2 regions of the Thalassolituus pacificus genome follow, and region 2 is predicted to be linked to the other one. Evidence: predicted binding sites of a transcription regulator. Region 2 holds the regulator's gene; the other holds the start of a gene.
What was found. Region 2 encodes FNR, which switches genes on or off when oxygen is low (the NO sensors DNR and NnrR bind a similar motif). Its sites were predicted from a motif close to TTGATNTANATCAA; they were not measured.
Positions count from the first base shown of each region.

Region 1: coq7 (2-polyprenyl-3-methyl-6-methoxy-1,4-benzoquinone monooxygenase) is a predicted target of FNR. The motif match lies at 5,275-5,288, and genes of this name have one in related genera.

Region 1 is NZ_JAOANI010000028.1:336,213-351,652, forward strand. Features, by position in the region: gene rluD (23S rRNA pseudouridine(1911/1915/1917) synthase RluD) at 1-288, shown strand, start outside; gene pgeF (peptidoglycan editing factor PgeF) at 275-1,006, shown strand; gene NYR02_RS16235 (DUF4124 domain-containing protein) at 1,014-1,481, opposite strand; gene NYR02_RS16240 (acetolactate synthase 3 large subunit) at 1,857-3,581, shown strand; gene ilvN (acetolactate synthase small subunit) at 3,584-4,075, shown strand; gene NYR02_RS16250 (hypothetical protein) at 4,171-4,413, opposite strand; gene coq7 (2-polyprenyl-3-methyl-6-methoxy-1,4-benzoquinone monooxygenase) at 4,572-5,222, opposite strand; gene NYR02_RS16260 (AAA family ATPase) at 5,405-6,880, shown strand; gene NYR02_RS16265 (7TM-DISM domain-containing protein) at 6,932-9,292, opposite strand; gene purD (phosphoribosylamine--glycine ligase) at 9,318-10,610, opposite strand; gene purH (bifunctional phosphoribosylaminoimidazolecarboxamide formyltransferase/IMP cyclohydrolase) at 10,759-12,390, opposite strand; gene fis (DNA-binding transcriptional regulator Fis) at 12,461-12,793, opposite strand; gene dusB (tRNA dihydrouridine synthase DusB) at 12,790-13,779, opposite strand; gene NYR02_RS16290 (DUF3426 domain-containing protein) at 13,927-15,213, opposite strand; gene prmA (50S ribosomal protein L11 methyltransferase) at 15,223-15,440, opposite strand, start outside.
Region 2 is NZ_JAOANI010000019.1:21,212-36,651, forward strand. Features, by position in the region: gene NYR02_RS10715 (polysaccharide deacetylase family protein) at 1-167, opposite strand, end outside; gene NYR02_RS10720 (DNA-J related domain-containing protein) at 164-784, opposite strand; gene NYR02_RS10725 (hypothetical protein) at 846-1,112, opposite strand; gene greB (transcription elongation factor GreB) at 1,257-1,805, shown strand; gene NYR02_RS10735 (hypothetical protein) at 1,872-2,372, shown strand; gene ttcA (tRNA 2-thiocytidine(32) synthetase TtcA) at 2,410-3,261, opposite strand; gene NYR02_RS10745 (hypothetical protein) at 3,397-3,891, opposite strand; gene fnr (fumarate/nitrate reduction transcriptional regulator Fnr) at 4,145-4,912, opposite strand; gene NYR02_RS10755 (sulfite exporter TauE/SafE family protein) at 4,998-5,660, opposite strand; gene ccoS (cbb3-type cytochrome oxidase assembly protein CcoS) at 5,657-5,854, opposite strand; gene NYR02_RS10765 (heavy metal translocating P-type ATPase) at 5,858-8,302, opposite strand; gene NYR02_RS10770 (FixH family protein) at 8,299-8,799, opposite strand; gene ccoG (cytochrome c oxidase accessory protein CcoG) at 8,937-10,343, opposite strand; gene ccoP (cytochrome-c oxidase, cbb3-type subunit III) at 10,553-11,476, opposite strand; gene NYR02_RS10785 (cbb3-type cytochrome oxidase subunit 3) at 11,479-11,655, opposite strand; gene ccoO (cytochrome-c oxidase, cbb3-type subunit II) at 11,661-12,266, opposite strand; gene ccoN (cytochrome-c oxidase, cbb3-type subunit I) at 12,283-13,716, opposite strand; gene NYR02_RS10800 (alpha/beta fold hydrolase) at 14,087-14,779, shown strand; gene NYR02_RS10805 (TonB-dependent receptor domain-containing protein) at 14,912-15,440, shown strand, end outside.

The DNA of each region.
Region 1 (15,440 bases), on a different contig from region 2:
ATCCGTCTCAAGCTGGAGACCGGCCGTACACACCAGATCCGTGTGCACATGTCGCATATCGGCTATCCGCTGGTGGGAGATTCGACCTACGCAGCCCGCACCCGTCTGACCAAAGGTATTGGCCCGGAGCTGCGCGACACTTTGCTTCATTTTGGCCGCCAGGCTTTGCATGCGCGCAAGCTGGGTCTGATTCATCCGGATACCGACGAGTGGATGGAGTGGGAAGTGGATCTGCCACAGGACTTTATCCACCTGCTCGATGTACTTGAAGCCGATGCCGAACGCTGAGTCCGGCCTGCTGATACCCGACTGGCCGTTGCCGGCGGGTGTTGCTGCGGCGATCACTACCCGTCTGGGTGGTGTTTCTGTTTCTCCTTACGAACACAACAATCTGGCTCTGCACGTTGGCGATGATGCGTCTCTGGTGCGGCTTAACCGTAAGCGTTTGTGGCAGCAGCTACCGGGTGTGCAGGGCATTCAGTGGTTATCTCAGGTACACGGCACGACGGTGATCAGAGCCTGTGGCGAATCGGTGGTGCCCGAGGCTGATGCGCAGTTCAGCGACACCCCGGGGTTGGCCTGTGCCATTCTCACGGCCGATTGCTTGCCGGTGCTTTTTTGTGCTGCTGATGGCTCGCAGGTGGCGGCGGCCCATGCCGGTTGGCGCGGACTGGCGGCCGGGATTCTGCTGAACACGCTGGCGGCCTTCCCTGATCCTTCTCTGGTACGGGTGTATCTGGGACCAGCGATTGGCCCCGCCGCCTTCGAGGTAGGGCCGGAAGTACGACAGGCCTTTGCCTGGGCGCCGGATAGTTGCTTCCGTAGCGGTCGTGGTGATCGGCTGATGGCTGATATTTATGCGCTGGCGCGGCTGCAGTTATTGCGGGCGGGAGTGGGGGAGGTTGCCGGTGGTGGATTCTGTACCTGCAGCGATGAGCGCTTTTATTCCTATCGCCGTCAGAGCCAGACCGGCCGTATGGCCAGCCTGATCTGGATAAAGAGTTAACCCAGCCTTACTGATTACGGGTCTTGTTGGAAAACGTCATGTTGCAGTATTTAGCAATCTGCTCGTCTGCCAGTTTGATCTGCTGTGCCCGCTGATCATCAGAAAGTGGGCGGTATTCGCCGTCTTCCTGCTTGAAGCGGGTGCTGTAGTTGGTGCTCACCACTTCTTTGTGTTTCCGGGCTTTGGCACAGGCGGCCTCCGCTTCGGCTTTACTCACCCTTGGCTCATTGCTCTCACTGGCTTCTGTCGCCGTTTCTTTTTCGTTATCGGTGCTGATTTTATAGCCATCGACTTTGTCGGCGGGTTTACTCACCCGTACTTTATATTCTTCGGTATTGTTAGCGTTATTGGCAGGCGGCAGGTTGGAAAAATGGGTCTGACCATTTTCATCCACCCAGCGATACATTTTGTCGGCCTGAACCGTCAGGCTTGCACCAGCAAGCAGCAAAGCGAAAAAAACAGTAAAAAAACGCATAAAACACATCCGTTGTTAAATGGAAGAAGGATACCTGAGATCAGAGTCGGACATTATTAAAACCGTATGATTTGTCAAGGATTTAGCACGGTTTTTTGCTAGACAATAATACCGGGAATGCTAGAATTACCGCGCTTTTGTCAGCCGGCCTGCGCCTCCACCCAGTGCCCCGCTCGCTGACAATGACAGCCTCTGGTGCGGTTATCTCCGACCCAGTTTCAGACCCGGTGTCCTCGACCAGGCAACGGGATTCTGATGAGAAACTACAAGTTAATCATCCAGCCTGAGAGAGCCTGTTGTGTTTCCGGCTCTAAATCGCACAGTTAATTCAGTTACCCACGCTCCTTTTGGGGGCTTGTGAAAGAGGATAGTACGGTGGAATTACTTTCCGGCGGAGAAATGTTGGTTCGTGCACTGCATGAATCAGGCGTCGAATATATTTACGGTTACCCGGGCGGCTCACTGCTGCATGTCTATGATGCGCTGTATAAGCAGAGCGCGGTCAAGCACGTCCTGGTCCGTCACGAGCAGGCAGCTGCTCACATGGCTGATGGTTATGCCCGTGCGACCGGCAAACCTGGCGTCGTTATGGTCACCTCTGGTCCAGGTGCCACCAACACCATTACCGGTATTGCGACTGCGTATACCGATTCTATTCCTATGGTCGTTATTTCTGGTCAGGTCATGAGCTACCTGGTGGGTGATGATGCCTTTCAGGAAACGGACATGCTCGGCCTGTCGCGTCCGATTGTGAAGCACAGCTTTGCCGTACGTCGTCCTGAGGACATCCCGGAAATTGTTGCCAAGGCTTTCCATATCGCCAGCACTGGCCGTCCGGGTCCGGTGGTGATCGATATTCCGAAAGACATGACCATGCCGAACGAACGCTACGAATACGTGTACCCTAAAAAGGTCAAACTGCGTTCTTACACGCCGCCACAGCGTGGCCACTCCGGCCAGATCAAAAAGGCCGTTGAATTACTGCTGAAAGCCAAGCGTCCGGTTATTTATGCTGGCGGTGGTGTCATCATTGATGGCAGTTCCGACAAGCTGCGTGCGCTGGTTGATCGTATGGATTTCCCATGCACCAACACGCTGATGGGCCTGGGTTCTTATCCGGGTACCGGTGAGCGTTTTGTTGGCATGCTGGGTATGCACGGTACTTACGAAGCCAACATGGTTATGCACCACGCCGACGTGGTTCTGGCCATTGGTGCGCGCTTTGATGACCGCGTAACCAACGCCACCAGTAAATTCTGTCCGGATGCTAAGATCATTCATATTGATATTGATCCGTCATGCATTTCCAAAACCATCATCGTTGATGTACCGATCGTTGGCCCGGTTGGCAACGTATTGGACGAAATGATGGCGCTGCTGGATGAAAGCAACGAAGTGCCGGATGCCGAAGCCATTGCGTCGTGGTGGAAACAGATCAACGAATGGCGCCAGCGTCATGCCATGCGTTATGAGAAAAACGATTCGCAACTGATGAAGCCGCAGGAAGTGATCGAAGCCATCTGGGCGGCCACCAAGGGTGACGCTTACGTGACTTCTGACGTTGGTCAGCATCAGATGTTTGCCGCGCAGTACTACAAGTTCGATAAGCCGAACCGCTGGATCAACTCTGGTGGTCTGGGCACCATGGGCTTCGGTTTCCCGGCGGCCATGGGCGTTAAAATGAACTTCCCGGAAGAAATGGTGGTATGTGTTACCGGTGAAGGTTCGATTCAGATGAACATTCAGGAATTGTCGACCTGTCTGCAGTACGGCATCCCGGTAAAAATTCTGTGTCTGAACAACGGCTCACTGGGCATGGTTCGTCAGTGGCAGGACATGAACTACGAAGGTCGTCACTCCCACTCGTACATGGAGTCCCTGCCGGACTTCATCAAACTGGTGGAAGCCTATGGCCACGTGGGTATCCGCGTGACCGGCCGCGATGAGCTGCCACAGGCACTGGAAGACACCTTCAATAAATACAATGACCGTCTGGTCTTCCTCGACGTTGCCGTCGATCCGGAAGAACACGTGTATCCGATGCAGGTGCCGGCTGGCTCCATGCGCGATATGTGGCTGAGCAAGACGGAGCGGACCTGAACATGAGACACATTATTTCGATTCTGCTGGAAAACGAACCGGGTGCTTTGTCACGCGTTGTTGGTCTGTTCGCCCAGCGTGGTTACAACATTGAAACCCTGACAGTGGCGCCGACAGAAGACAACACCCTGTCACGCCTGACCATGACCACCAGCGGTGATGATCGTAAGATCGAACAGATCACCAAACAGCTGAACAAGCTGATCGAAGTGGTGAAACTGGTGGATCTGTCGGAAGGCCCGCACATTGAACGCGAGCTGATGCTGATCAAGGTAAAAGCGGTGGGTGCGCAGCGTGCGGAAATCAAACGTACTGCCGACATCTTCCGTGGTCAGATTGTGGATGTGTCTGCCAGCGTGTATACCATCCAGCTGACCGGAACCAGTGACAAACTGGAAGCCTTTATTGAGGCCATCGGTGCGGGCTGTGTGCTGGAAACGGTACGTACCGGTGTCTCCGGTATTTCCCGCGGCGAGAAAATTCTGAGCCTGTAAATCTGACTCCGTGTTTTTAGCCGATAAAAAACCCTCCGCCGGAGGGTTTTTTTATGCCCGTTATTTATGTCTCGATAAAGACTGCTCGTGTTGGCTCAGAGCGGCGGATTTTCCGGCTCAAGAAAGGCCAGTGACAGAAACGTGGCAAAGGCTCCGAGTACACACACCACCGCGGTACTGCCGCTGATCAGCATAATCAGCCCGGTAATAATCCAGCCGCTTTTCACCTGTTCCAGTCGTCGCCGGTACAGATCGGTCCGGGTCCAGTTCAGTTCCGGGTAATCCTGTGGCAGGCGGTAAATACGGCGGATAAATTCGATAACGCTGAATCGGTTCATGGGATGTTCCTCACTCGTCTTTATTCAGAGTAAAAGAACAGCGGCATTTTGCCTGCTAAACAGCGATTCTATCTATTGATGGCGGGAGTTATTCGTTCCGCATCTGACCTGCTTTGGTGCAGGTCAGTGCGTTTGTGGCAGTGTTGGTCGGGCAGCGTTCAGAACCGATAGACGGATTTAGTCATCACTTTTGATACTGCGCTCATCGCCAGCTTCACCGGCAGCGGAAATTTATGACCGCCGGCCTCAAGCGCAACCGTTGCGTGTTTAGCTTCGTCTTCCAGCATCTGCAGCAGCACGGCTTTACTCTTTTCATCCTGCACTGGCAGGCTGGTCATGTGCTGGCTCAGGTGTTTGCAGACCTGCTCTTCGGTGGCGGCGACAAAGCCCAGACTGACCTTGTCAGAAATCTTGCCAGCCAGAGCACCGATGCCAAAGGACAGACCATAGAACAGCGGATTCAGACGGCTGGTGTGGCTGCCCAGATCATTGATGCGATCTTCACACCACACCAGATGGTCAATTTCTTCACGCGCCGCCTCTTCCATGGCCGCCCGGACTTCCGGCAATTTGGCGGTTAGCGCCTGTCCCTGATACAGCGCCTGAGCACAGACTTCACCGGTATGATTGATGCGCATCAGACCAGCGGCATGTTTCTGCTCGGCTTCATTGAGCTCGTTATAGGCACGTTGTTGTGCCGGTGACGGGCGCTCTTCCTGAGCGGCACCGGGCACCAGGGTACGCAGCGCCTGATCGGCGTTTTGGATCAGTTTGTCAAACAGCGAGTAGCGACGGGAGTTGGCATTCATAACTCATACCTCCGGAATTTTCGTTATTTTACGGCATATCGGCGTCTGGCGCATGATGCATATCAAGTGGATTCCGGCCAGAGCGGAAGCCAGGGCCGGTTAAAGACGTGTTTGCAGGCTCTGAGCGTGCGGACAGCGCAGGGCAGACTGGTTAGAATCGTGCACAGAATAAGGAGACATCGATGCAGGATTTACACGACTTAAGCTTATTGCTCGACCGCCAGGTACCGCTGTTGTTGCTGGAATCACACGAAGAAGGCCGTGCGCTCGAGATGTTGACCCGGCTGGCCATTCGCCGTGGTCTGGCATTGCAGCAATGGACCCTGAGTGATGGTCTGCGCCGGTTGGGGTTTGGCGAAGATGTCGCCGCCGCCGACACCATCCAGCCGGCCGATGCGCTGCGTATTGTGCGTGAGCGTGAGCAGGGCGGGCTGTTTATTTTCTGCGATCTGCATCCGTTTCTGGAAGAGCCTCTGGTGGTACGTCTGTTGAAAGACATTGCTCTGCAGCACGAGCGCTATGGCAAAACGGTGGTGTTGCTCAGTCATCGGCTGCAGGCACCGCCGGAGCTGCAACGTCTGGCCGCCAGCTTCAGCCTGCAATTACCGGATGACAGCCAGCTGCTGGCGCTGGTGAAAGAAGAAGCCCTGCGTTATGCCAAACTCAGTGGCCGTAAAGTGCGCAGCGACAACGACAGTCTGCAGCAGCTGGTCGCCAATCTTAAGGGGCTGACGTTCTCCGATGCCCGCCGTTTAGTACGTGGTGCCATTGTCGACGACGGCGCTATTACACACGATGATGTGCCAACCGTCAGCCGCGCGAAAATGGCATTGCTGGATATGGATGGGGTCATGAGTTTTGAATATGACACCGCGCGCTTCAGTGATGTCGCCGGTCTGGAGGTGATGAAAACCTGGCTGGCACAACGTCAGAAAGCCTTTATGACCGCCGAACGCAAACTGCGGCCGCGCGGTTTACTGCTGTTCGGTGTGCAAGGCAGTGGTAAAAGTCTGGCGGCCAAAGCGGTGGCGGGTTCCTGGGGCTTGCCGCTGTTGCGCCTGGATTTCGGCACCCTGTACAACAAGTTTTTTGGCGAAACCGAACGAAACCTGCGCGAAGCGCTGAAGCTGGCCGAAACCATGTCGCCCTGTGTGGTGTGGATTGATGAAATTGAAAAAGGACTGGGGCAGGACAGCAACGACGCTGGCGTCAGTCAGCGTATTCTCGGCACACTGCTGACCTGGCTGGCAGAACATGATTCGCAGGTCTTTGTGGTCGCCACGGCCAACAATATTCATGCGCTGCCGCCGGAGTTGCTGCGCAAAGGCCGTCTGGATGAGCTGTTTTTTGTTGATTTGCCGAAAGTCGAAATCCGTGCTGAGATTCTGCGTCTGCACATGCACAAGCGCGGTCTGGACCCGCAACGGTTTGATCTGGCAGCGCTGGCTGAAGAAAGCGAAGGGTTTTCCGGTGCCGAGCTGGAGCAGGCGGTGGTATCGGCCTGGCATACGGCCAGCAGTGAACAGGCAGGCCCCGGTCTGAACACGGACACATTGCTGTATGAAATCCGCCGCACCCGGCCGCTGTCGGTGGTGATGGCTGAACCGATGCAGGCTTTGCGGCAATGGGCTGCCAGCCGTGCTGTGGCGGCAGACTGAGTTCTGTTATTTACTGCCGGCTGTTCAGGCCGCAGCGTTCAGACTGCAGTGCTAGGACGGCGAATCTTCGCCTTCTTCCTGCGGCTGATACTTCAGTGTCAGCAGTGCCTGACGCAGGCGCTCACCGCTGGCGGGTTTGGCCAGCAGGTTCTTAATGCCAACGGCTTCTGCATCTTTGCGCACTGTGCTGATGCTTAAGCCGGTGAGCATCAGGCGCGCCGGTTTATGACGGATGTCTTTGTCTGAACGGATGCGTTCAGCCAGCTGCAGACCATCCATAATCGGCATGTCATGATCAATAATGATGAAGTCATAAGGCTGGCCAATGCTGATCTGATTACGCAGCATGGCGAGTGCTTCCTTACCGCTGTAAGTACTGTCCGGGCGCATTCCCCAGCGTCTTACCTGTTTTTCAATCACATTGCGCAGTGACGCATTATCATCAACGATCAGGATACGCTGACCGATCAGACTGTCGTCCAGAGGTGAGGTTTCAGTGCTCGCAGCCTCGGCCTCCATCGGGAGATAGAGCGTCAGTGAAGCGCCCTGACTGGTCATGCTTTCCACTTCGAGGGTTGCTTTCATTTTTTGCAGTAAGTTGCGCGTTACCAGCAGGTTCCAGGATTTAGCGTTGTGGTTTTCCGCTAATGGCAGGTGGTGCTGCAGAATAGCAAAGGCGTTTTTCAGCTCGTCCTGTTTAACGATGGTGCTGCTCAGCTGAATCTGTACGCGCAGACCATTGCCCTGAGCGCTGTGGTAATGCGAAGCCTGCAGCGAGAGTTCACCGTACTCGGTATAGGCCAGCGCACGCGCCAGTACGTTGTGCAGCAGCGTCTGTAAACGGTTGCGGTCGCCGACAAAGTACTCTGGTAAGTCGTCGGTCATATCCAGCACCAGCTCAACCTGCTTACGACTGGCTTCTTGTTGGAAGTGGCTGATCGCCTGGTTCAGTAGCTGAACGGTACTGAATGAACGCTCTTCCAGTTCCAGCTGAGCGTTCTGGATACGGGCAAGGTCGGAAATTTCGTTGGCAACGTGCAGCAGATCGCGCCCGGCGAGGGCTATGGTGTCGGAGAAATCCCGCTGGTTGGCGCTGAGTGGCGTTTCCCCCAGCAGTTCCGTCATGCCGATTACACCATTAATGGGTGTACGCAGTTCATGGCTGATCTGCGACAGCAACGCCGGCGTCATGCGCAGTTCAGCTCCGCCCTGATTCTGCAGCGGGTGTTGCTGGCGCTTAATACTCATAATGGCCAGTACCAGGCTGGTGATGACAATAAAAGGCAGAATCACCGGTGCCCAGCTGGTGAACAGATCCAGCGACAACAGATTATGGCTGGTCAGAATGGCCAGCAAAACGCCAAATCCAACCAGCAGATGGCCCATCAGCAGCCAGCTCTGCGCCTGCGGGTGCTGAGAACGTCCGCGAAAAAGAATCAGAGCGAGAATAAATTCATTGGCGACGATCATGCAGGCGACCACCATCAATGTGGCTTCCTGTGCCAGCCATAGCGTGATTAACGCAACGGGCAGATGAAGGATGGCGATGAACAGCAACAGGCGGCGGTAAAGCAACGCACGGATTCCGCTCCAGCCCAGCGCCAGCGCTGCCAGAGTCTGGCAGGTGGCTGACGCTGCCAGCGACAGCTCACCGATTTTATCGGCAATGATGGGGCTGATATTCAGCAGCAGGGAAAACTGCCCCATCCATGCGGGCTGATAAATGATCATGGTGGCGCAATAGGCACTGCCTGCTGCGGCCAGCAGGATACGCTGGCTGCGCAGTACAAAAATAAACCAGGCCAGCGTTGCGAGAATCCAGCCAAGGCTCATGCCCTGCAGCATGAACAATCCCTGCTCATTATTGAGAAAGTGATCGAGGCTGAGCAGGGTGACATTGGTGCTCAACAGGCCATAGGAATGGATGCGCACCAGATAGCTGCGCGTGCTCTGTGCCGGAACCTTGAGTACCACAGGAAAGGCCTGCATAAACCCACCGCGCAGGCTGCGCGCCGGATCATCATGGCCAATATGGCGATACGTCTGAGCGTCGCTGATGTCATAGAAACTGAAATCGTCGATATCGCTGTCGGACAGGGTAAATACCACTTCCCGTTCCTGAGCGTAAGGATTATTCAGGCTGAAACGCAGCCAGTAGTTGGAGTCACTGATGCCAAACTTCAGTCGGCGGGCGTGGCTGGGGGTAAAGCGTAATTGTTGCTCTCGGCTGAGCATGGCGTTGATATCGAGGGTGCGGCCGGGGTCTTCGTAAACCGAAATATAGGGCGTGATCGGGTAATCAAACGAGGCATTGGGCAGCAGCACCGGACTACTTGCCCAGAGTGTCAGCGGCAGAAAAAACAAAAACAGCAGGGTGACAATCAGATGCTTACGTCCTCTGTACTGCCTCATCCCTGCTGTCTCCGTTAGTTTCTGCTTAGTTATCGGCCTGCTCGCGCGCAATGGCACGATAACCGATATCAGAGCGGCAGAACATGCCTTTCCAGCTGATCTGTTTGATCAGATCATAGGCCTGAGCCTGAGCTTCACTGACGCTGTTCCCCAATGCGGTTGCACAGAGTACACGGCCACCGGCGGTAACGGTGTTGCCATCGCTGTCCAGTTGGGTGCCGGCATGGAACACTTTACGATCGGCGCCGTCGTTGTCCGGCAGGCTGATGACATCACCTTTCGGGTAGTCAGCCGGATAACCGGCAGCGGCCAGTACCACGCCCAGCGATGGACGCGGATCCCACTGTGCCGTTTCATGATGCAGCTTGCCTTCCAGCGCCGCCAGACAATGGGCGACGATATCCGACTGCATGCGCAGCATGATTGGCTGGGTTTCCGGGTCGCCGAAACGGCAGTTGTATTCGATGACTTTCGGCGCACCAGACTCGTCAATCATCAGACCGGCGTAGAGGAAGCCGGTGTAATCGTTACCTTCTGCGGCCATGCCATTAACGGTTGGCATAATCACTTCGCGCATTACGCGGTCGTGGATTGCCTGCGTCACTACCGGGGCTGGTGAGTACGCACCCATGCCGCCGGTATTGGGGCCGGTATCTTTATCGCCGACGCGTTTGTGATCCTGACTGGTGGCCATTGGCAGCACGTTTTTGCCATCGACCATGACGATGAAAGACGCTTCTTCGCCGGCGAGGAATTCTTCGATCACCACGCGGCAGCCCGCATCACCAAAGGCGTTACCGGACAGCATGTCTTTGACCGCTTCTTCAGCCTGCTCCAGTGTTTCGGCGACGATCACGCCTTTACCGGCGGCCAGGCCATCGGCCTTAACCACGATAGGAGCACCTTTCTCACGCAGATAAGCCAGCGCCGGTTCAATCTCAGTGAAATTCTGGTAATCGGCAGTTGGAATCTGCTGACGCGCGAGAAAATCTTTGGTGAACGCTTTGGAGCCTTCCAGTTGAGCAGCGCCTTTGCGTGGGCCGAAAATTTTCAGACCGGCGGCTTCAAACTGATTGACGATGCCGCCAACCAGCGGAGCTTCCGGACCGACGATGGTCAGGCCGATGGCGTTGTTTTCAGCAAACTTCTGCAGACCATCAAAATCCATCACGTCGAGGGCGACGTTTTCCATACCGGCTTCACGCGCGGTACCGGCGTTGCCCGGCGCAACGAATACTTTCTCAACCAGAGGTGATTGCAGAGCTTTCCAGGCCAGGGCGTGTTCACGGCCGCCACTGCCAATTACTAGAACTTTCATTCTTACATTCCTTATTGTAGGAGCGGGCCATGCCCGCGATATTTCAATCAGGTCGCGGGCATGGCCCGCTCCTACGGATTCGCATTTCAGTGATAGCGCCCAGGAGCGACTTATTCGCGCCAGAAAGCGCAATAGCTTTCAGCAACACTCAGTGGCGGAAGTGACGCATTCCGGTAAACACCATTGCGATTCCGGCCGCATCAGCGGCGGCAATCACTTCTTCATCACGGATCGATCCACCCGGCTGGATAATGGCTTTAATGCCATTGGCCGCGGCGTTGTCGATACCGTCGCGGAACGGGAAGAAGGCATCGGATGCCATCACCGCACCTTCAACCACCAGACCGGCATGTTCGGCCTTAATCGCCGCGATGCGGGCTGAGTTTACACGGCTCATCTGACCGGCGCCTACGCCCACGGTCTGACGGTTTTTGGCGTAAACAATGGCGTTGGATTTAACGAACTTGGCGACTTTCCAGGCGAAAATCAGATCGTGCAGTTCGGCTTCGGTTGGCGCGCGCTTGGTCACGACTTTCAGTTCATCGGCGGAAATCATGCCGTTATCGCGATCCTGTACCAGCAGACCGCCATTGACGCGCTTGTAATCCAGACCGGCAGCCCGTTCAGCTGGCCATTGGCCACATTCGAGCAGGCGTACGTTTTGCTTGGCGGCCACCACGGCGGCGGCTTCGGCACTGACTTTCGGGGCGATGATGACTTCGACAAACTGGCGGTCAACGATGGCCTGGGCCGTTTCAGCATCCAGTTCGCGGTTAAAGGCGATGATGCCGCCAAAGGCCGATTCGCTGTCGGTGGCGTAAGCCAGGTCGTAGGCTTTGCGAATGCCGCCGTCTTCTTCAGGCACCACAGACACACCACAAGGATTGGCGTGTTTGACGATGACACAGGCTGGCTTAACGAAGGACTTCACACACTCCAGCGCAGCATCGGTGTCGGCCACGTTGTTGTAGGACAGTTCTTTGCCTTGCAGTTGCTTGGCGGTGGCGATTGAGGCTTCGGCCGGGTTGGCTTCAACATAGAAGGCCGCATTCTGATGCGGATTCTCGCCGTAACGCATGTCCTGCGCTTTGATGAACTGGCTGTTGAAGGTCTGCGGGAACGACAGACGGTTATCGGTGCTCAGGACTTCTGCGTTCTGGTCGATGGTGCCCAGATAGTTGGCGATCATACCGTCGTAGGCGGCGGTGTGTTCGAAGGCTTTCAGCGCCAGGCCAAAACGGGTTTTGTAGGTCAGACCGTTGTGCGCTTTCAGATCGTCCAGCACGTTGCTGTAATCCTTGCTGTTCACCACGATGCCGACATAGGCGTGGTTTTTCGCGGCAGAACGCACCATGGTCGGACCGCCGATATCGATGTTTTCAATCGCCAGCGCCAGATGACAGTCTTCTTTGGCAACGGTCGCGGCGAACGGGTACAGGTTAACCACCACCAGATCAATCGGGTTGATGCCATGTTCGCTCATGACGTCATCGTCCTGACCACGACGGCCGAGAACACCACCGTGAATTTTCGGATGCAGCGTTTTTACGCGGCCATCCATCATTTCCGGGAAACCGGTGTAATCGGAGACTTCAACCGCTGGAATCTGGTTATCCATCAGCAGTTTGTAAGTACCACCAGTAGACAGAATTTCTACACCGGCAGCGTGCAGGGCCTGGGCGAACTCGACGATTCCGGTTTTATCCGACACGCTGATCAGGGCCCGGCGTACTGGGGTGATGTCCGCTGGGATCTCGTTGGCAGGAATAAAGTTGCTCATATGGTCAGGTTTTCTATGTTTTAAAAAAGAAAAAGCGGCCACAAAGCCGCTGAGTATTTAGAGGTAGGGCTTAAAGCATGCCGTACTGTTTCAGTTTTTTACGCAGTGTGCCGCGGTTTAAACCAAGAACAACGGACGCTTTGGTCTGATTGTCGCGGGTATACTTCATGACGGTTTCCAGCAGTGGGGCTTCCACTTCGGACAGTACCATGTCGTAGATATCGACAACGGCCTGACCATCCAGGTGGTCAAAGTAGTTTTGCAGTGCTTTTTCCACACTGTCACGCAGGGTTTGTGTCGCTTCTAACGGGGTACGCAGATATTGCTGCAAGTCTGCTGAATCGGTCACTGTCTCAACCTTCCTTCTTTCGATTACTTCGCGGTTCAATGTATCGGTGTTCATGCTGCCAATTCCTTCTTCCGGATCGTATCCTTAAAAAACTGCCTCACCGCGTGTTGCTGCTCGGTGCTGCCTTCCAGCCGGTTAAAGCGGCTACGGAAATCGCCATCGCTGTTCTGATACTGGAGATACCAGCTCACGTGTTTGCGGGCGATCCGTACGCCCAGAAAATCGCCGTAAAATTCGTACAGCGCATCCAGGTGGCTTAATAAAATCTGTTCAACTTCCTGCAGTTGTGGGGCAGGGAGTTCTTCGCCGGTGGCCAGGTAGTGAGCCACTTCGCGGAAAATCCAGGGCTGGCCCTGGGCGGCGCGGCCAATCAATACGCCATCGGCACCGGTGTATTGCATGACCTCAAAGGCTTTGCGGGCGCTGGTGATGTCGCCGTTGGCAAAGACCGGAATTCCGACGCTCTGTTTGATGGCGCGGATGGTGTCGTACTCGACGGTATTTTTGTAGCCACAGGCCCGGGTGCGACCATGTACCGCCAGCGATACAATGCCGGCCTCTTCGGCGATACGTGCAATACGCTCGCCATTGCGGTTGTCCGGGTCCCAACCCGTCCGGATCTTGAGGCTGACCGGTACATCAACAGCACCGACCACGGCCTGTAATATGTCTTTCACCAAAGCTTCATCTTTCAGCAACGCTGAACCGGCAGCCTTATTACAGACTTTCTTGGCCGGGCAGCCCATATTGATGTCGATGATCTGGGCACCGTTGGTAACGTTAAATCGCGCGCCCTGAGCCATGATTTCAGGATCACCGCCCACGATCTGTACCGCGATTGGCTCGGGCTCGCCGGTGTGATCCAGGCGCAGCTGCGATTTACGCGTATGGCGCACATCCGGGCTGGATGACACCATTTCGCCGACCACCAGTCCGGCACCTAACTGGCGGCAGAGCTGACGGAACGGACGATCAGTTACCCCTGCCATTGGCGCCAGAACTACTGGATTGGGTAGTGTGTAAGGGCCAATCGAAGGCATGCGAAACCGCTGAGTTTTGATCAAAAAATGTGCTGTGAAAAAGTCGCGGTATGATACTCATAACCCCCTGCTGAATAAAGGGGGAGTTGGCTGCTTTTGTGTGAATAGTGTTAAAAATTCTGACGGCGGCCACTTGACCGCCAGGAATTATTGGTTGCTGACGATCTGTATGGCGTAGCTGACGGCTTCCGGGCCGGGATCGACAATTTCCAGTGCGATATGAATCGGTGCCTGGTTGGGCATATCACTCTGGCCGGCCAGCTCGCCGGACAGGTATTGTGCCGGGGTGAACTGGCGGCTGGCGACGACGTTGTCGTTCAGATCCCGGAATACCAGGGTCAGATCCGGGAACGGTTGTTCGTAGGCGGCTTTATTCAGCAGCAGGGTGTCGACCACCAGTGCCCGTTGTAAGTCGGGATGGGCACGTACCACCAGATGCTGGGTGGTCATTTCACGGATGTTCTGAATTTTCGGCAGACGGCAATCCATAACTCCGCAGATTTTTGCATAGTAAGGCCGCCATTGTGGCGTGCGCGCCCAATGATCAAATTGAAAATATAACGTCTGCGCAGCGGCGGCGAGCAGCATCAGAATGACACCACTGAACCATCCCCAGGGAAAACGGCGGCCACGGCGCTTTTTGGCCAGTTGCAGCGGTTCTTCCTGCAGGCCGGCAATGCTGTTGGTGGGCAGGTTAATTTCCATGGTTTCAGTCTGCAGACCATCATCACCCCCAAGGGTGAAGTCGTTACGGCCACGATGAGTGTCGTCATCGTCGTCCTCATCGAGGAAACCGTGAAAATCGTCTTCTTCCGGCGGCGGCAGGTCGAAGTTGAAGTCATCATTGCCACTCAGTTTGAGTTTGGCCGATGTGACCTTCTCTTCTTTCATCTGCCGGATGCTGTCATCGTCGTCATTCAGCAGGGCATTGGCCCAGGACTCGTCATCGTCGCTGGATTTTCCTTCTTCATCAAGGCTGAAATCGATGGTATCGCTGCTGGCATTGCGCAGGCTGAAAATAGAGTCATCCATTTCCAGCTCAATGCGTGGCTTGGGACGCTTCTGGTGATCGGGTGCGCGCAGATTGAAGTCGGTGAACGGATCGTCGGCCAGAGTTTCGGAAATCGGATCGTCATCCATATCATCATGAATCAGACCGGAGTCATCATCATCTTCAGGCTCCGGCTTGCTGACTGCGGGTTGGACAGGCGTTGCCGCCGGCTTAGCAGGGGCCGCGGGTCTGACTGCGGCCTGAGCCGGTGAGGCTGCGGTTTTCGCCGCTGCGGCCGCATTTTCCGGGATAATATGTTCGGCTGCTTTGAACACCTGCAGGCAGGAGCCGCAACGCACCATGCCACGGGCAGCATTCAGATGTTCATCGCGAACACGAAAGCTGGTCTGACAATGTGGGCAGCGGGTTACATGAACAGCCATGATCAGTCCTTATCGTTTAATCCCTGTAAGAATAACCCAATCACCCATTTGTTCCGCCGGGTTCATGATGAACCACTGATCATAACAGGCCGAGACTTCGTCTGCCTGTTCGGCCAACAGTCCGGACAATGCCAGTTTGCCGCCGCTGCGGGTCAGTTCAGCCATGTGCGGTGCGAGGCTCATTAAAGGTCCAGCGAGAATGTTGGCAACGGTCATATCGGCCTGAA
Region 2 (15,440 bases):
TCCTGCTCCAGCAACTGCAGATGGCTGGCAAAGCCTTCTGGGCTGATGCTGGTGGAGGCAGGAGTATCCGTGGATACATGATGGTATTGCAGAATGACCAGTTGAGCGTGGGCGGAGAAACTGAGCAACACACTGAGCAGAACGAACGGAAGAGAAAGCTTAATCATGAATACCGGTGCTTGAGTCGTTGAAAGGCGGCCTGAATATCGCGGAAACGGTTTACATCACCGCCACGGTCCGGATGGTGTTGCATGGCCAGACGGCGATATTGTAATCGAATATCCGCCCCTGTCACTGGCTTACTGAGTTCCAGTTCTGCAATATCCTGATCTTCCTGTTCCGGCTGCAGCATCGTTTGCCAGAAACTGCGCAGCAGCTCATCCACTTCATCCTGGCCGGTATTCAGCTGACTGAGATCGAGATAATACTCAGCCAGTGGCTGGTGTTCCGCCAGCGTGCTGCTCTGAGAGGTCTGCGGCCAGGGCTGGCGGCAAATTCTGAGGGCGCTGATATCGAGTAAGGCACTCTGCTCTGTGGCCCACTGTCGTTGCAGGCGGTAGAGGCAGTGCATCAGAATAAAATGGCTGCGGAACATGGTCAGCGAATCACGCAAAGCATCCGCGCGGAATACGCCTTGTTCAGGTGCCTGCAGCCAGCACAGCAGGTCATATTCGCTGCAGGTCTGACCATCGGCCAGACGCAGGCTCAGTAACTCGAGCAGGGGTGCGAAGTCGTCAGTGGCGGTATCGTTGGCCGCCAGTGGAGAAAGGGCATCTGAATTCATGTCTTTATGCTAGCACAGCGGCGGGTGTTTCCGGTTTTATGGTGCAGGCAAAGCGTGCTGCTCAAGGCTGGTCGGGGTCGGTATCCTCAATCAGCTGACGGGCAAACGCCGGCAGGCGATGTTTGATCCGGTTGAGTTTGTGAGAAAACGCGCGGTAACGGCGACGTATAAACTGCAAAAAATGCCGCACTTGCGGAATGGTGCCGACGAGCATGGACAGGCCAAGGATGATCAGGATAATGCCCAGCGGGATGGGCATCGGAGTGATAATAATCCCCAGCAGCAACAGCAGAATACCGGTCACCATTTTTACGCTGCGTTTGATCATTCTGCGTCATCATCCAGATTGTCGTGCCGGTTTTTCCGGTTCTTTTGGCATACTGTTCGTTGCTCTTCAGGCATGCCCATACTGACACCCTGACATGACTCTGTTGCGAAACCATGAAATCTTTTGGTACAGGCCCCGTTGTTTATGAGTGAACAGGAAAAAAAGCCGCTGCCCAAACGCAGCCATCTGATTACCCCCGAAGGGGAACAGGCTTTACGCAAAGAATACGACTATCTGTGGCGAACCGAACGACCAAAGGTTACGCAGGAAGTCTCCGATGCGGCCAAGCTGGGTGATCGCTCAGAAAATGCCGAATACATTTACGGCAAACGCCGCCTGCGCCAGATCGACGGTCGTGTCCGCTTTCTGCTGAAGCGTCTGGAGATTCTGACGGTGGTGGATCGGCTGCCGGCTGATCCGCAGAAAGTCTTTTTTGGTGCCTGGCTGGAACTCGAAGACGATGAGGAAAACATCCACCGCTATCGTCTGGTGGGCGAGGACGAAATTGACCTCAAGCGCGGCTATATCAGCGTCGATGCGCCGCTGGCGCGGGGGCTATTAGGTAAGCGCATTGATGACGAAGTGACCGTGCGCCTGCCGAAAGGTGAGGAGACCTTTTACATTCTCAGTGTGTGTTATCAGCGTCCGTCGTGGGATGCCGGCGGCAGTAATCAGGCGGTGTTTTCGGCTTGAGGCCGGGCATCATCAGGCAGAGCGCTGAGACAGATCGCTGCTAGGCTTAATGGCAGGAGGATCATTATGACATTAGCACGCGTTATTACCGTTTTGCTGCTGTTCTGGCCGATGGCTGCTGCTGTTAAAGCTGCGGACGTTACAGCCAACGCTGAGTCTGCGGCCGAAGAGGGCGAAACCTGGCCCTTTGCCGGCGTGTATAAAATGCCGGTCTGGATTGATCAGGTGCAGCGGGTCTGCCCGTGGAAGTCCGATGCCGGAGAGGGATATATCCGTGTCGTCCGCACTAATTTCAAAGGTCCGCACGGTATTTATCTGCAATGGATCCGTAAAGGCATTGCCGGTAGCGAAACTCAGGCCATTTCAACGGTATGGGTAAAAGAACTGGAAGAGCAGTATCAGGTACGTCTGCAAATGCCGCAGCCGGAACTCAGCAGTGCGGCTTGTCACCTGACAGCGCTGGCGGAGTCCATCATTACCGACCGGCGCTATAAAATGGAGTTTATTGTGAAAGGGCCGGGGGATTATCAGCTGCTGGTCACCAGCATGTTGCAAGGCGGTTTGTGACCGCCTTTTCTTTTTTGCCGGCAAAAAAGCAGTCAGATCAGTCGATCTGAACCACATCCAGACGGGTAAACAGATGACCTTTGTCCTGCTTATCCTGCAGGGTGACAAAATCAAACAGCTGAGTATCACCTAATTGCGAAGGTGCCACATTACAGATAGCGGCAAAGATATTCTCGCTGCGCCCCGGCTGCTCTCTGTCCCACTGTTCCAGCATCATCTTAATGTTCTGGCGTTGCAGATTTTCCTGCGACCCGCACAGGTTACAAGGAATGATCGGGAAGCCCCGTGCCTCGGCAAATTTTTCAATGTCTTTTTCTTTGCAATAAGCCAACGGGCGGATCAGTACGTGTTTCTGATCGTCGCTTAACAGCTTAGGCGGCATCGCTTTGAGTTTTCCGCCATAGAACATATTCAGAAACAGGGTTTCGATGATGTCATCACGGTGATGGCCAAGAGCAATTTTATTGGCACCGATGCTTTCGGCAAAGCCGTACAGGGTGCCGCGACGCAGGCGCGAGCACAGGCCACAGGTGGTTTTGCCTTCCGGAATGATGTCTTTCACCACGCTGTAAGTGTCTTTTTCCACAATATGAAAATCAACGCCCAGCTCGGTCAGGTATTGCGGCAGAATATGCTCCGGAAAACCGGGCTGTTTCTGGTCCATATTCACGGCAATGATATCGAAATGAATCGGCGCGCTTTTTTGCAGGCTCAGCAGAATATCGAGCATGGTGTACGAATCTTTACCGCCGGACAGGCAAACCATAACCTTATCGCCGTCTTCGATCATGCGGTAGTCTTCAATGGCCTTGCCGACATTACGGCGCAGGCGCTTCTGCAGTTTGTTGAACTCGAGTTGCTCTTTGCGCTCGGCAGCGGATTCGATCATAAAAACACCCTGAATAATTGCGCCCGCTTTATAGCAGAATGCACCGGGTGAAGGAACCGCCTGCGCAGTTCTGGCAGTTAATTCTGTAGGGAAAGTCGCCGTCTGTGGGCGTAAGCAGAAAGGGGTATCGCCTGCTCAGGCGGCACGGTCGAGCAGGGCGCTGACTTCGGCAACGTTGGCGCAGAAGTCTTCAATGCTGACGCTGCTGCGAGGGTGGTAAAACCGCTTCCATAAGCGGGCAAGCTGTTCCGGGGTGGCTGTCTCCGGTAATACGAAATCGCCATTGCGGGCATAAATGAACCAGGCAACGGCGGTAGCATACGACAGGTTGGTGGTCAGTTCGGCGTGGGGATGATTCAGAAAGTCATGCTGACTGGCAAGGCCGCGTACGGTGCTGGCCAATTCCGGTTGTTGCGCCAGATAAGCATCCCAGACATGACGATGGGTCAGGCTGTGAATACGGTAAATGCCCAGGCCGCGTTGGCCAGCGACCTTCAGGTGAGATCCCAGCGCCGACTCCTGTGCAGCTGTCGCCAGCAGCAGAGTGCAGGCCATCGGCGCGGTTACGCCAATACGCTGCAGGGTTGGCTGGATTACCCAGCGGGTTAATTCGGTTGCGCAGATGCCCATGGTCACCTCCTTATACGTCATATCGGCTGAATGACGCTATTCTGCAATCTTAGATCAGATTGGTTTATCTGCCGCCGTTTTATACCAATTGCCAATAGAATGATTGGAAACCGGCGCCAGAAAAATAACATCCGTTCAGCCTTTACTACAGACAAAGCATTTCCCGTACCACCGTGACCTGAGTTAACGAATGAAAATACAGGCATAAAAAAACCGGTCAGTGACCGGTTTTCAACGTGCGGCTGAAGGCTGCTTATTCCTGCGGATGAACGGCACACTCTTTGTCAGTGTTCAGGCCCGCCAGCTCATAGAGCATATCGGCGTCCTGAAGGATCACTTCTTTGCCCTGAGTTTCGATCAGACCGTTTTTCTGGAAGCGGGTAAAAACCCGGCTGATGGTTTCAACCGCCAGACCCAGATAATTACTGATATCCACCCGTGACATCGGCAGGCGGAAGTGGCTGGCCGAGAAGCCGCGGCGTGAGTAACGCTGGGAAATATCAATCAGGAAAGAGGCGACGCGCTCTTCGGCGTTCTTTTTGCTGAGCAGCAACATCATGTTCTGGTCGTGACGGATTTCAGTGCCCATGGTGCGCATTAACTGTTTGCGTAAATCGGGCAGATCATCGGCCAGGGTGTCGAGTTGTTGCAGCGGAATTTCACACACGGTGGTGGTTTCCAGTGCTTTGGCGGTCAGCGGATAGTTGCCGTTATCGTAGCCGGCCAGACCGACCAGTTCTGAGGCCAGGTGGAAACCGGTAATCTGTTCTTCGCCATTACTGGCTAATGTGTAGGTTTTCAGAGCGCCGGTGCGGACCGCAAAGACGGATTGAAACGCTTCGCCTTGCTGGAACAGCAGCTGGCCTTTCTGAATCGGACGACCGCGGCGGATGATATCGTCGAGGCGCTCCATATCGGAATCGTTCAGGGACAGTGGCAGACACAGTGCATTCAGTGAGCAGGTCTGGCAGTGTGGTTGAGTGCCCCGCATGGGAGCAGGCGCAACGGGTGTCGTTTTCATGACTGATTCCTGAGTAAAACTCCAACACTGGAGTAGGTAACAAGTGCAACAGTTGCGGCTATGTTCGGCATTAGCGCGCGATCTGTCAAGAAAGCAGCCAGACCGAAGCGGCCGTCCACAGGCCAAATCCTATCAGTAATCCTCCGGCAACCTGACGCACGCGGTTATTGCTCAGAAACGGCGTCAGAACATTGGCCGCCAGTGTGCTGGCAAACAGTGCCGGCAGGGTACCCAGACCAAAGGCGAACATCGCGGCGGCTCCCAGCAAAGGCTGGCCATTTGCGGCAACCCAGCTCAGCGTGCTGTAAATCAGGCCACAGGGCAGCCAGCCCCAGAGCATGCCCAGCCACAAGCGATCAATCGCGCGTGGTGACTGCATAAAACGGCGTGTCAGAGGCTGCAGGTATTTCCAGATTCCCTGACCCAGTTGTTCGATACGGGTCAGCATTAATGACCAGCGGGCAATATACAGGCCCATCAGGATCAGCATCAGTGCCGCCAGCGTGCGCAATACCAGCATCAGCCATTGGTGCTGGCTCTGCAGCCACAGGCCGGCGCTGGCGACAATCAATCCGGCGATGCTGTAACTGAGTATGCGCCCGGCGTTAAACAGCAGAGTCACGCGCACACGTTGCGTGCCGGCGTTGCTGCCAATGGCGGCGGCAATCCCGCCGCACATTACCAGGCAGTGGCTGGAGCCAAACAGGCCGAGCAGAAACGCGGTCAGCAGCGAGAGCGGTTCAATCATGGTTTGTCGGACGGCTTATCGTCTTGTGTGTCGTTGCGCGGACGGCTGACGGGTTCATCGTCATCGAACAGAATGCGGTGGGCGGGGGATTCCATATCTTCAAATTGGCCGCTTTTCACCGCCCAGAAAAAGATCAGTACAGCAATGCCGATCAGCAGCAGAGACAGCGGTACCAGGATGTAAATGATATCCATCGATCAAACCTCAGAGGAGTCAGGAGCTGGCAAACGGTTCAGGCGCAGGGCGTTGGTAACGACCAGCAGCGAACTGAATGACATACCAATCGCTGCAGCCCAGGGCGGAACAAAACCTGCCGCAGCCACCGGCAGTGCGATGAGATTGTACAGCAAAGCCCAACCGATGTTCTGGGCAATAATACGGCGCGTCTTGGTAGCACCATCCAGAGCGGTCAGTAAGGTTTCCAGACGGCCATTGGTAAGCATGACATCGGCGTTGGTTTTGGCCAGATCGGTGGCCTCGTTAACGGCCAGAGCAATATCCGCACCGGCAAGAACCGGCACATCGTTAATACCGTCACCCACCATCATGACCCGTTCACCCGCCTGCTGCCAGGCGCGTACCGCCGCCAGTTTCTGCTCTGGCGAGACACCGGTCTGCAGATCGGTAATACCCAGTGCATCAGCCACCACCTGACCGGATGCGCCGGGGTCGCCGGTCAGCAGAGAGACAGCAATACCGCGCTGTTGCAGACCACTGACAATCGACGCCGCGTTGCGGCGCAGGCTGTCGTTCAGGCGTACCCAGGCCAGCGGCTGCTGGTCGCTGGCCAGTAACAGCCACTGACCGGCTGCGTTGCTGTCGGGTTCCGCCAGAGGGGCGGCAGGCCAGGCATAATCAGCCCGGCCAAAACGCAGGGTCAGACCGTTCCACTGGCCGCTGATACCCTGACCCGCGGTTTGTTCGGTGTTCTCTACCGCCGCGGATTTAATAGCGCGGAAGGCACGGGCAATCGGATGAGTCGAGTGCTTCTCTAATCCGGCGATCAGCGCCAGCACCTGGGTTTCATCCAGATCCGCCAGAGGTTCGACCTGCTCGAGGGTTAATTTGCCCTGGGTCAGGGTGCCGGTTTTATCGAACACCACACGGTTAATCTGTGGCAGCACTTCCAGTACATGGCCTTTGCTGATCAGCAGGCCGCGTTCGCGCAGTGCAGCTGTTGCCGCCGTCAGAGCGGTTGGCGTGGCCAGTGACAGAGCGCAGGGGCAGGTGACTACCAACACGCTGAGGGCGATAAAAAAGGCGTGTTCATTACCTTGCAGCCACCAGAAGGTGAAGACCGAACTGGAAATGATCAGCACCGCCGCAACAAAGTGGCTGGCAATTTTGTCGGCCAGCAGCGCCGCGCGCGGTTTTTCCTGCTGGGCACGATCCATCAGGCGCATGATGGTCGACAACTGCGCTTCGGCGCCAGTGGCGGTAACCTTCATCAGCAGCGGACTCTCGACGTTAAACGTACCGCCGATCAGGCGATCACCGGCTTTTTTGCTGATGGGCAGGTATTCGCCAGTGAGTGCGGCTTCATCGACCGAGCTGCGGCCTTCCATCACCACGCCGTCAGCCGGAATGGCATGGCCGGGTTTGAGACGCAGCACGTCACCAATACGGATATCTTCACTGGCGATGACGTGCTCGACACCGCCGTCATCAACTTTCAGCGCGATGTTGGGCAGCAGCGTCAACAGATTATTACCGGCTTTACCCATCCGGTGACGGGCGCGCATTTCCAGAAAGCGGCCGAGTAACAAGAAAAAGGTAAACATACAGACCGAGTCAAAATAGACCTCGATACCCTGATTCAGGGTGCTCCAGATGCTCGAACAAAATGCCAGCACAATGGCCAGTGACACCGGCACATCCATCGTCAGGTGACGGGTGCGCAGATCACGCAGGGCGGCGGTAAAGAACGGCCGGGCGCTGAACATCACCACCGGCAGGGTCATCACCATCGAGGCGAGGCGCATAAAAAACTCGTATTGCTCGGCCATGCCAACGTACAGCGGTACGGCCATCATCATCACCTGCATGGTACCGATACCGGCAACGGCCAGGCGGCGGATGGCCAGTTTACCCTCGCGGTGACGTTGCTCTTCCTGTTCGGTGGCTGAAAAAGGCGAGGCTTTGTAGCCCAGGCGGTAAATCGCCTCGGCAATACTGGATACGGCAATCTGGTCGAACTGCCAGCGCACCACCAAACGGTGGTTTGACAGATTTAACACGGCGTTTTTTACGCCGGGCAACTGGCCGACGCGGTGCTCAATCAGCCAGGCGCAGGCGGCACAGCTGATGCCGTCGATAATAAAAGTGGCTTCCGCTTCGCCTTGTTGATTGCCACTCAAATGAGCGACAAAGCGGCGTTGCAGGGCTTCGCTGTCATACAGCGTGAGGGATTCGCGTGCAGAAAGATCGCTGTCTTCCAGCTCGGCCGGTGATAACTCCGGCAATTCGGTACGGTGGCGGTAATAATCTTTCAGGCCACTGGCGACGATGGTTTCGGCAATGGCTTTACAGCCCGGGCAGCACATCGGCTGCCGTTGGCCATCAATCAGGGTTGACCAGCGCTCACCTTCGGTGGTGGCTTCACCGCAGTGAAAGCAGCGCTCTTGGGCTGAATGTGCATTCATTTGGCGTGTAAATTAATAACCTTGTCTGCTTCGATCCGTTCGGTGCCGCGGATACGCCATTGCTGTTCGTGGCTGAGCAGCCAGATATGGCGGCGTTCCGGTAATACCAGTTCATTGACGCCGGCGTAATGGCCGTCACCCAGGCGTTGCAGCAGTACGGTTACGTCACGGTCCTGAAGGGTCGGGTGAATCAATTGCAGTTGCAGGGTGGCGGGTTCTTCGTCCAGATAACCGTTCAGGGTCAGGTGGACTTCGTCTGCGGTGAAGGTCAGGTCGGCCTTGATCTGCAGGCGGGCGGCATGAGCATCGGCTTCAACGTTTTCGGTATAGCTGACGCCGTCTTTGTAATAGCTGTCGCTTACCAGAGAATCTTTGGACTCGAGGGCGAGTGTCAGCATCACAAAACCCCAGCAGATAGACAGCAGCGGAATACCCGCAACCAGCCACACCATGGGTTCTTTGTACCAGGGAGCGTGTTCTTTGGATTCGGTGTTCATAGACTTCTCAATCGGCATCGGGCGGGATAAAAAAAACCGCCCAAGTTTAACCACTTGGACGGTCAGTCTCCAGTTTGGATTTGTCAGATTCGCTGACACGGGTCATGGTTCCGTGGCAGCGAATCTTTTTCCACAAATTAACTGCGTGGTGCAATAAAGCGGCTTTCTTCGCGCGCCACTTCTTCGCCGGTATCGGCATCGGTGATGACGAATTCAATATCCACACGGCTGGCTGGCATGTGCACTTCTTCCGGATCAATTTCGATGGTCAGAAGCACTTCTTTCAGCTCGTTCACGCGCAGGTACTGAGTGGTTGGCGCATCCATTTTCATACCTTCCATGCCATCCAGGCTCAGGGTATAGGTTTTCGGGCTTTGCGACATATTAATCAGCTTCAGTGTGTACGCATTGGTGACGGTATCGTTGGCCGTCATCTGGTACAGCGCGCCACGGTCACGTTCAATGTCCAGCTTGAACGGTGTACGGGTGCCGATGGCGTAGACAAATGCGCCCATCATAATCAGCAGCAGCGCGGCATAACCGACCAGTCGCGGCCTGAAGAAATGGGTTTTCTTGCCTTCCAGTTCATTCTCGGTGGTGTAACGGATCAGGCCTTTCGGCTTGTTCAGTTTTTCCATAATGGAATCACAGGCATCGATGCACAAAGCGCAGCCGATACACTGATATTGCAGGCCATCACGGATGTCGATGCCGGTCGGACAAACCTGAACACACAGCGAGCAGTCGACACAGTCGCCGAGACGATCCTGTTCGGCGGCATTTTCTTCTTTTTTACTGCGTTTTCCGCGCGGTTCGCCACGATCTACATCGTAAGACACGGCGAGGGTGTCCGGATCGTACATCACTGACTGGAAGCGAGCGTATGGGCACATATAAATGCAGACTTGTTCTCGCATCCAACCGGCGTTGATGTAGGTGGCCACGGTGAAGAAGGCAATCCAGAACAGACCCCAGCCACCAATGTTGAGGGTGAAGAAGTCGGGCACCAGTTCGCGGACTGGAGTGAAGTAGCCCACAAAGGTTATGCCGGTCCAGATGGCAATGATCATCCACAACGTATGCTTAAGCGCTTTTTTGCGGAATTTGCTCGCACTCATCGGTTCTTTATCGAGTTTCATGCGGGCGTTGCGGGTACCTTCGGTACGCTCTTCAATCCACATAAAAATAAACGACCAGGCCGATTGTGGGCAGGTATAACCGCACCAGATACGACCAGCAAGGTTGGTAATGGTGAACAGACCAAAGGCGCAGATAATTAATAACCACGACAGCAGCATAAAATCCTGCGGCCAGAAGGTGACGCCAAAAATATGGAACTGGCGCGCCGGTAAATCAAACAGAATGGCCTGTCGGCCTTCCCAGTTAAGCCAGGCGCTGCCGAAGTAACCGAGCATTAATGCCCACAGCGACCATGTGCGTAATTTCTGGAAAAAACCCTCAATCTCACGCACGTAAATCTTTTTACGTTTTTCATACATGCTTTGGGTTTTTGGTGTGACATCTTTGACCGGAATATTACTCATAACGGCAAATCACCTTGGTTGGATGTGCATGATGGCGCTTGGCGAAACCAGAGACGGAGCAGGGCTCCACAGCGCTCTATATAACGCAGCAATTATATAGCGTGTTGCTTGTCGCTATAACGAAAAAAGCGGCATTAAGCCGCTTTTTTCTGTTTTTATTGCCTTAGCTCAACCCCGGCTGGTTTTGCCTGTCCGGGGTCTTGCTGCGCTTACTGCTGATGAGACAGCGAGTAAACGTAAGTGGTCAGCAGATGGATCTTGGCTTCAGCGTTGTTGCCAAGAATTTCCAGGTGCGCTGGCATTTTACCGTTACGACCATGCTTCAGAGTGAACTCAATCTGCTTGGAAGAACCGCCATATAACCAGATGTCATCAGTCAGGTTTGGTGCGCCAACCAATTGGCTGCCTTTACCATCCGCACCATGACAAGCCATACACAGCTGCTGGAACTTCGGTGCTGCTTTTTCAGCGGCTTCGGCATCGTGCTTCAGGCCAGACAGGCTGCGAACGTAGTTCACCATGTCTGTAGTACCTTCTTCACCCAGAACGCCACCCCATGCAGGCATCGCGCCCTGACGACCGTAAGTCAGAGTGTGCTTGATGTTCTCAGGAGCGCCACCGTACAGCCAATCGTTATCGGTCAGGTTCGGGAAGCCCTGAGCGCCTTTAGCGGTCGAGCCGTGGCACACAGCGCAGTTGCTCTTGAACAGGCGCTGACCTGTTTGCAGAGCGTCTGCGTCTTTGGCCAGCTCTTCAACCGGAGTGGCGGTGTACTTGGCGTACAGTGGTGCGATGTCTGCATCGAACTTCTGTACTTCCGCTTTCCACTGGTTGGTAGAAGACCAGGCAACCTGTTCGCCATCAACTTCAACGGTCAGCAGGCCATTGACATTGCCCAGGCCATACACGCCCAGATAGCCAAAACCAAACACGATGGTTGCCCAGAACATAAATACCCACCAGCGTGGCAGCGGGTTGTCCAGTTCCTGAATGCCGTCGTAGTCATGACCAGTTGTCTGGTCGGTTTCTTCTTTACGCTGGCCGCGGCTGGTGTACATGATCAGTACGCCGCAACCAATCATGGATCCCAGTACGATGACTGCAACCCACACTTGCCAGAAAGTGCTTAACATATTTATTTACTCCGATCTTTATCGTCGTGCGCTGGCATTTCTTCGTTTTCGAGAAATGGAATCTGAGCATCGTTATCAAAACGCTTTTTACGGCTGGAGCCATAGGCCCACCAGAAGATGCCGATAAAAGCTATCAGGGCGAAAACGCTGCCCAAACCGCGCACGTCGTTAATATCCATGGGATTTACCGTTTAGTGACTACAGTGCCCAGGTGCTGCAAATAAGCAACCAGAGCTTCGATTTCACGTTTGCCGTCAACGGCCTCTTTAGCACCTTCGATGTCGGCATCGGTGTACGGTACGCCGACCATACGCAGAGCTTCCATTTTCTTCGGAGTCAGGCGGCCATCGACCTTATCTTCAAACAACCATGGGTAAGACGGCATGATGGACTCAGGTACAACGTCACGTGGGTTGTACAGGTGTGCACGGTGCCACTCATCAGAGTAACGGCCACCTACGCGCGCCAGGTCAGGACCGGTACGCTTGGAACCCCACAGGAACGGATGCTCGTATACCGATTCACCGGCAGTGGAGTATGGGCCGTAACGCTCGGTTTCTGCACGGAACGGACGAACCATCTGGGTGTGACATACGTGACAACCTTCACGGATGTAGATGTCACGACCTTCCAGCTGCATCGCAGTGTAAGGTTCCAGGCCTTCAACCGGCTTGTTGGTGTCGTTGTGCCAGAACAGTGGAACAATTTCCGCCATGCCGCCCCAGCTCAGGGCGATGACGATCATCACCACCATCAACGGCAGGCTTTTCTCAATATTGTCGTGCTTAATCATGTTTCAGTACTCCTTAAGCCTGTGCTGCGACTGCGTTGCCAGCTTCTTTATTGGCAGCGCGAACAGTCATGAACACGTTGTAAGCCATGATCAGCATACCGGTCAGGAACAGTGCGCCACCCAGTACACGAACCACATAGCCGCCGTGAGAGGCTTCTACGGATTCAACGAAGCTGTAGGTCAGGGTGCCGTCAGCGTTAACTGCACGCCACATCAGACCCTGCATGATGCCGTTTACCCACATCGCTGCGATGTACAGTACGGTACCAATGGTGGACAGCCAGAAGTGAACGTTGATCAGTTTAACGGAGTGCATGTCACCGGCTTTACGGCCGAACATGATCGGAATCAGGTGGTACAGAGCACCGATAGATACCATCGCAACCCAGCCCAGAGCACCGGAGTGAACGTGACCAATGGTCCAGTCAGTGTTGTGAGACAGCGCGTTTACGGTCTTGATTGACATCATCGGGCCTTCGAACGTAGACATACCGTAGAAAGACAGAGATACCACCAGGAAGCGCAGGATCGGGTCGTTACGCAGTTTGTGCCAGGCACCGGACAGCGTCATCATACCGTTGATCATACCGCCCCAGCTTGGTGCCAGCAGGATCAGAGACATAACCATACCGGAAGTCTGAGCCCAGTCAGGCAGAGCAGAGTAGTGCAGGTGGTGAGCACCGGCCCATACGTAGATAGAGATCAGTGCCCAGAAGTGCACGATGGACAGACGGTAAGAGTAAACCGGACGGCCAGCCTGCTTAGGCACGAAGTAATACATAATCCCCAGGAAGCCTGCAGTCAGGAAGAAACCTACCGCGTTATGGCCCCACCACCACTGGATCATGGCATCAATGGTGCCGGCCCAGATGGAGTAAGATTTGGTCAGAGATACCGGTACGGCCAGGTTGTTACCGACGTACAGGATCGCAATCATGATCATGAAGGCTGCGAAGAACCAGTTGGCAACGTAGATGTGGCTTTCTTTACGGATAGCCAGTGTGCCAAGGAAGTTCACAACATAAGAAACCCATACCAGAGTAACCAGAATATCGATTGGCCATTCCAGCTCAGCGTATTCTTTGGTAGAGGTCAGACCCATTGGCAGAGTGATAGCCGCTGCAACGATCACAGCATTCCAGCCCCAGAACGTGAAGCTTGCCAGCGTGTCCGAGAACAGACGCGTACGACAGGTGCGCTGCACAATGTAGTAAGAAGTTGCAAACAGTGCAGAACCACCGAAAGCAAAAATAACCGCATTGGTGTGCAACGGACGTAAACGACCGAAAGACAGCCAAGGCGTATCAAAGTTCAGTGCAGGCCAAGCCAGCTGGGCAGCGATAAGTACACCGACCGCCATGCCAACAATGCCCCAAACTACGGTCATGATGGCAAATTGTCTTACCACCTTGTAGTTGTACTCGGGATGGTCAAATGCTGTGCTCATGATCAGATTCCATTTAACAGCGAGGATTGAGGGTTAAAAAAATCGGCGCAATTATGGTGTTTGATGCTGCTATTTGCAATCAAACACCCGAAAAACACCAGATTTTACAGCAGGTTATCCTGCTTTTATGGAGCTTATGAACAGCTAACTGAGAACGTCTCTCACCATCGTCTGATGGTTTGCTCCAGCAAACAGCCCACACTCTCTGCCGCTACAGAATAGCTGTAAGTTATCCTGATGACGGTTGAGCAAATCATAAGGAAGTGGCAACGCTGAATCTTGATATAGCGCAAGAAGCGTTGGGGACAGGAAACACAATTGCAAGTCATGAGACAATTTTCCCTGAAGGCCATGTCTGAACGAGATTTCAATGAACAAAAAATACACAGTTAACGGTCACTTAACGCATCCGCTGTTTATCTTTGCCCACGGTGCCGGAGCCGGCAGTGACAGCGAATTTATGCAACAGATGGCACAACTCATTGCCGCGCAGGGGGTGTGCGTGGTGCGCTTTGATTTTCCCTACATGGAACAGCGCGCCATTGATGGTAAACGTCGCCCGCCGCAGCGTATGCCGGCACTGCTGGATGATTACCGCGCATTAATCGGACAATTAGGCCGTCCCTGTGTGATTGGTGGAAAATCCATGGGCGGTCGGGTGGCTTCTTTATTGATGCAGGAAGCCGGAGAACAGGATGAGGTTGTCAGCCTGATTCGCGGCTGCGCCTGTCTGGGGTATCCGTTTCATCCGCCCGGTAAGCCTGAATCGCTGCGCACAGGCCACCTGCAACAGTTGCAGCAGCCTCTGCTGATTGTGCAGGGCACGCGCGACGCATTGGGCAATAAAGACGAAGTGGATGGCTATGCCCTGGATGCCGCGCTGCAGTGGTTATGGCTGGAAGACGGCGATCACGACTTAAAACCGCGGAAAAAATCCGGCTTCAGTCATGAGCAGCATATGCAGCAGGCCGCCGCTGCGGTGGCGGCGTTTGTTCGTGCTAATGTGGAGACCATCGGCGCGGAGATGGTTGGCGTGGAGCTGGTCGGCAGACAGTATGAATGAGATTTAATTCCTTATCTAAATAAAAACTATTCGTAAATGGTTTTTATTCTTGTTAGCATGCGCTGCGTTTTTGATGGGCTTGTCAGAAAAGCCTGATTTATGACCAGCATGTGTTTAACAGGGGATAACACAATGATCAGACCGACTTTTTGGCGCCAGGCTGTATTACCGGCTGCCATTGCCTTGGCCAGCTTCTCTGTACAGGCAGATCAGACAGAAAAAGATTCTGTCGATCTCAGTAAGATGGTGGTCTCGGCCGCCGGTTTTGAGCAGAAAGTCGTTGAGGCACCAGCCAGTATTTCTGTGATTACCCAGGAGGATTTGCGCTCCCGCCCCTATATGACACTGCTGGATGCCGTGCGCGAACTGGAAGGTGTGGATATTGGCGAAACCCGCGATAAAACCGGCCAGGGTTCAGTCAGTATCCGTGGCATGGGAGCGGATTACACTCTGCTGCTGATCGACGGTCGCCGCCAGAACAACCACGGCGATATTTATCCGAATAATTTCGGCGGTAATCAGTTTAACCATGTACCGCCGCTGGATGCGATTGAACGCATCGAAGTGATCCGTGGCCCGGCCTCAACCCTCTACGGTGCCGATGCACTGGGTGGCGTGATTAACATCATTACTAAAAAAGTCACCGACGAATGGGCAGGCT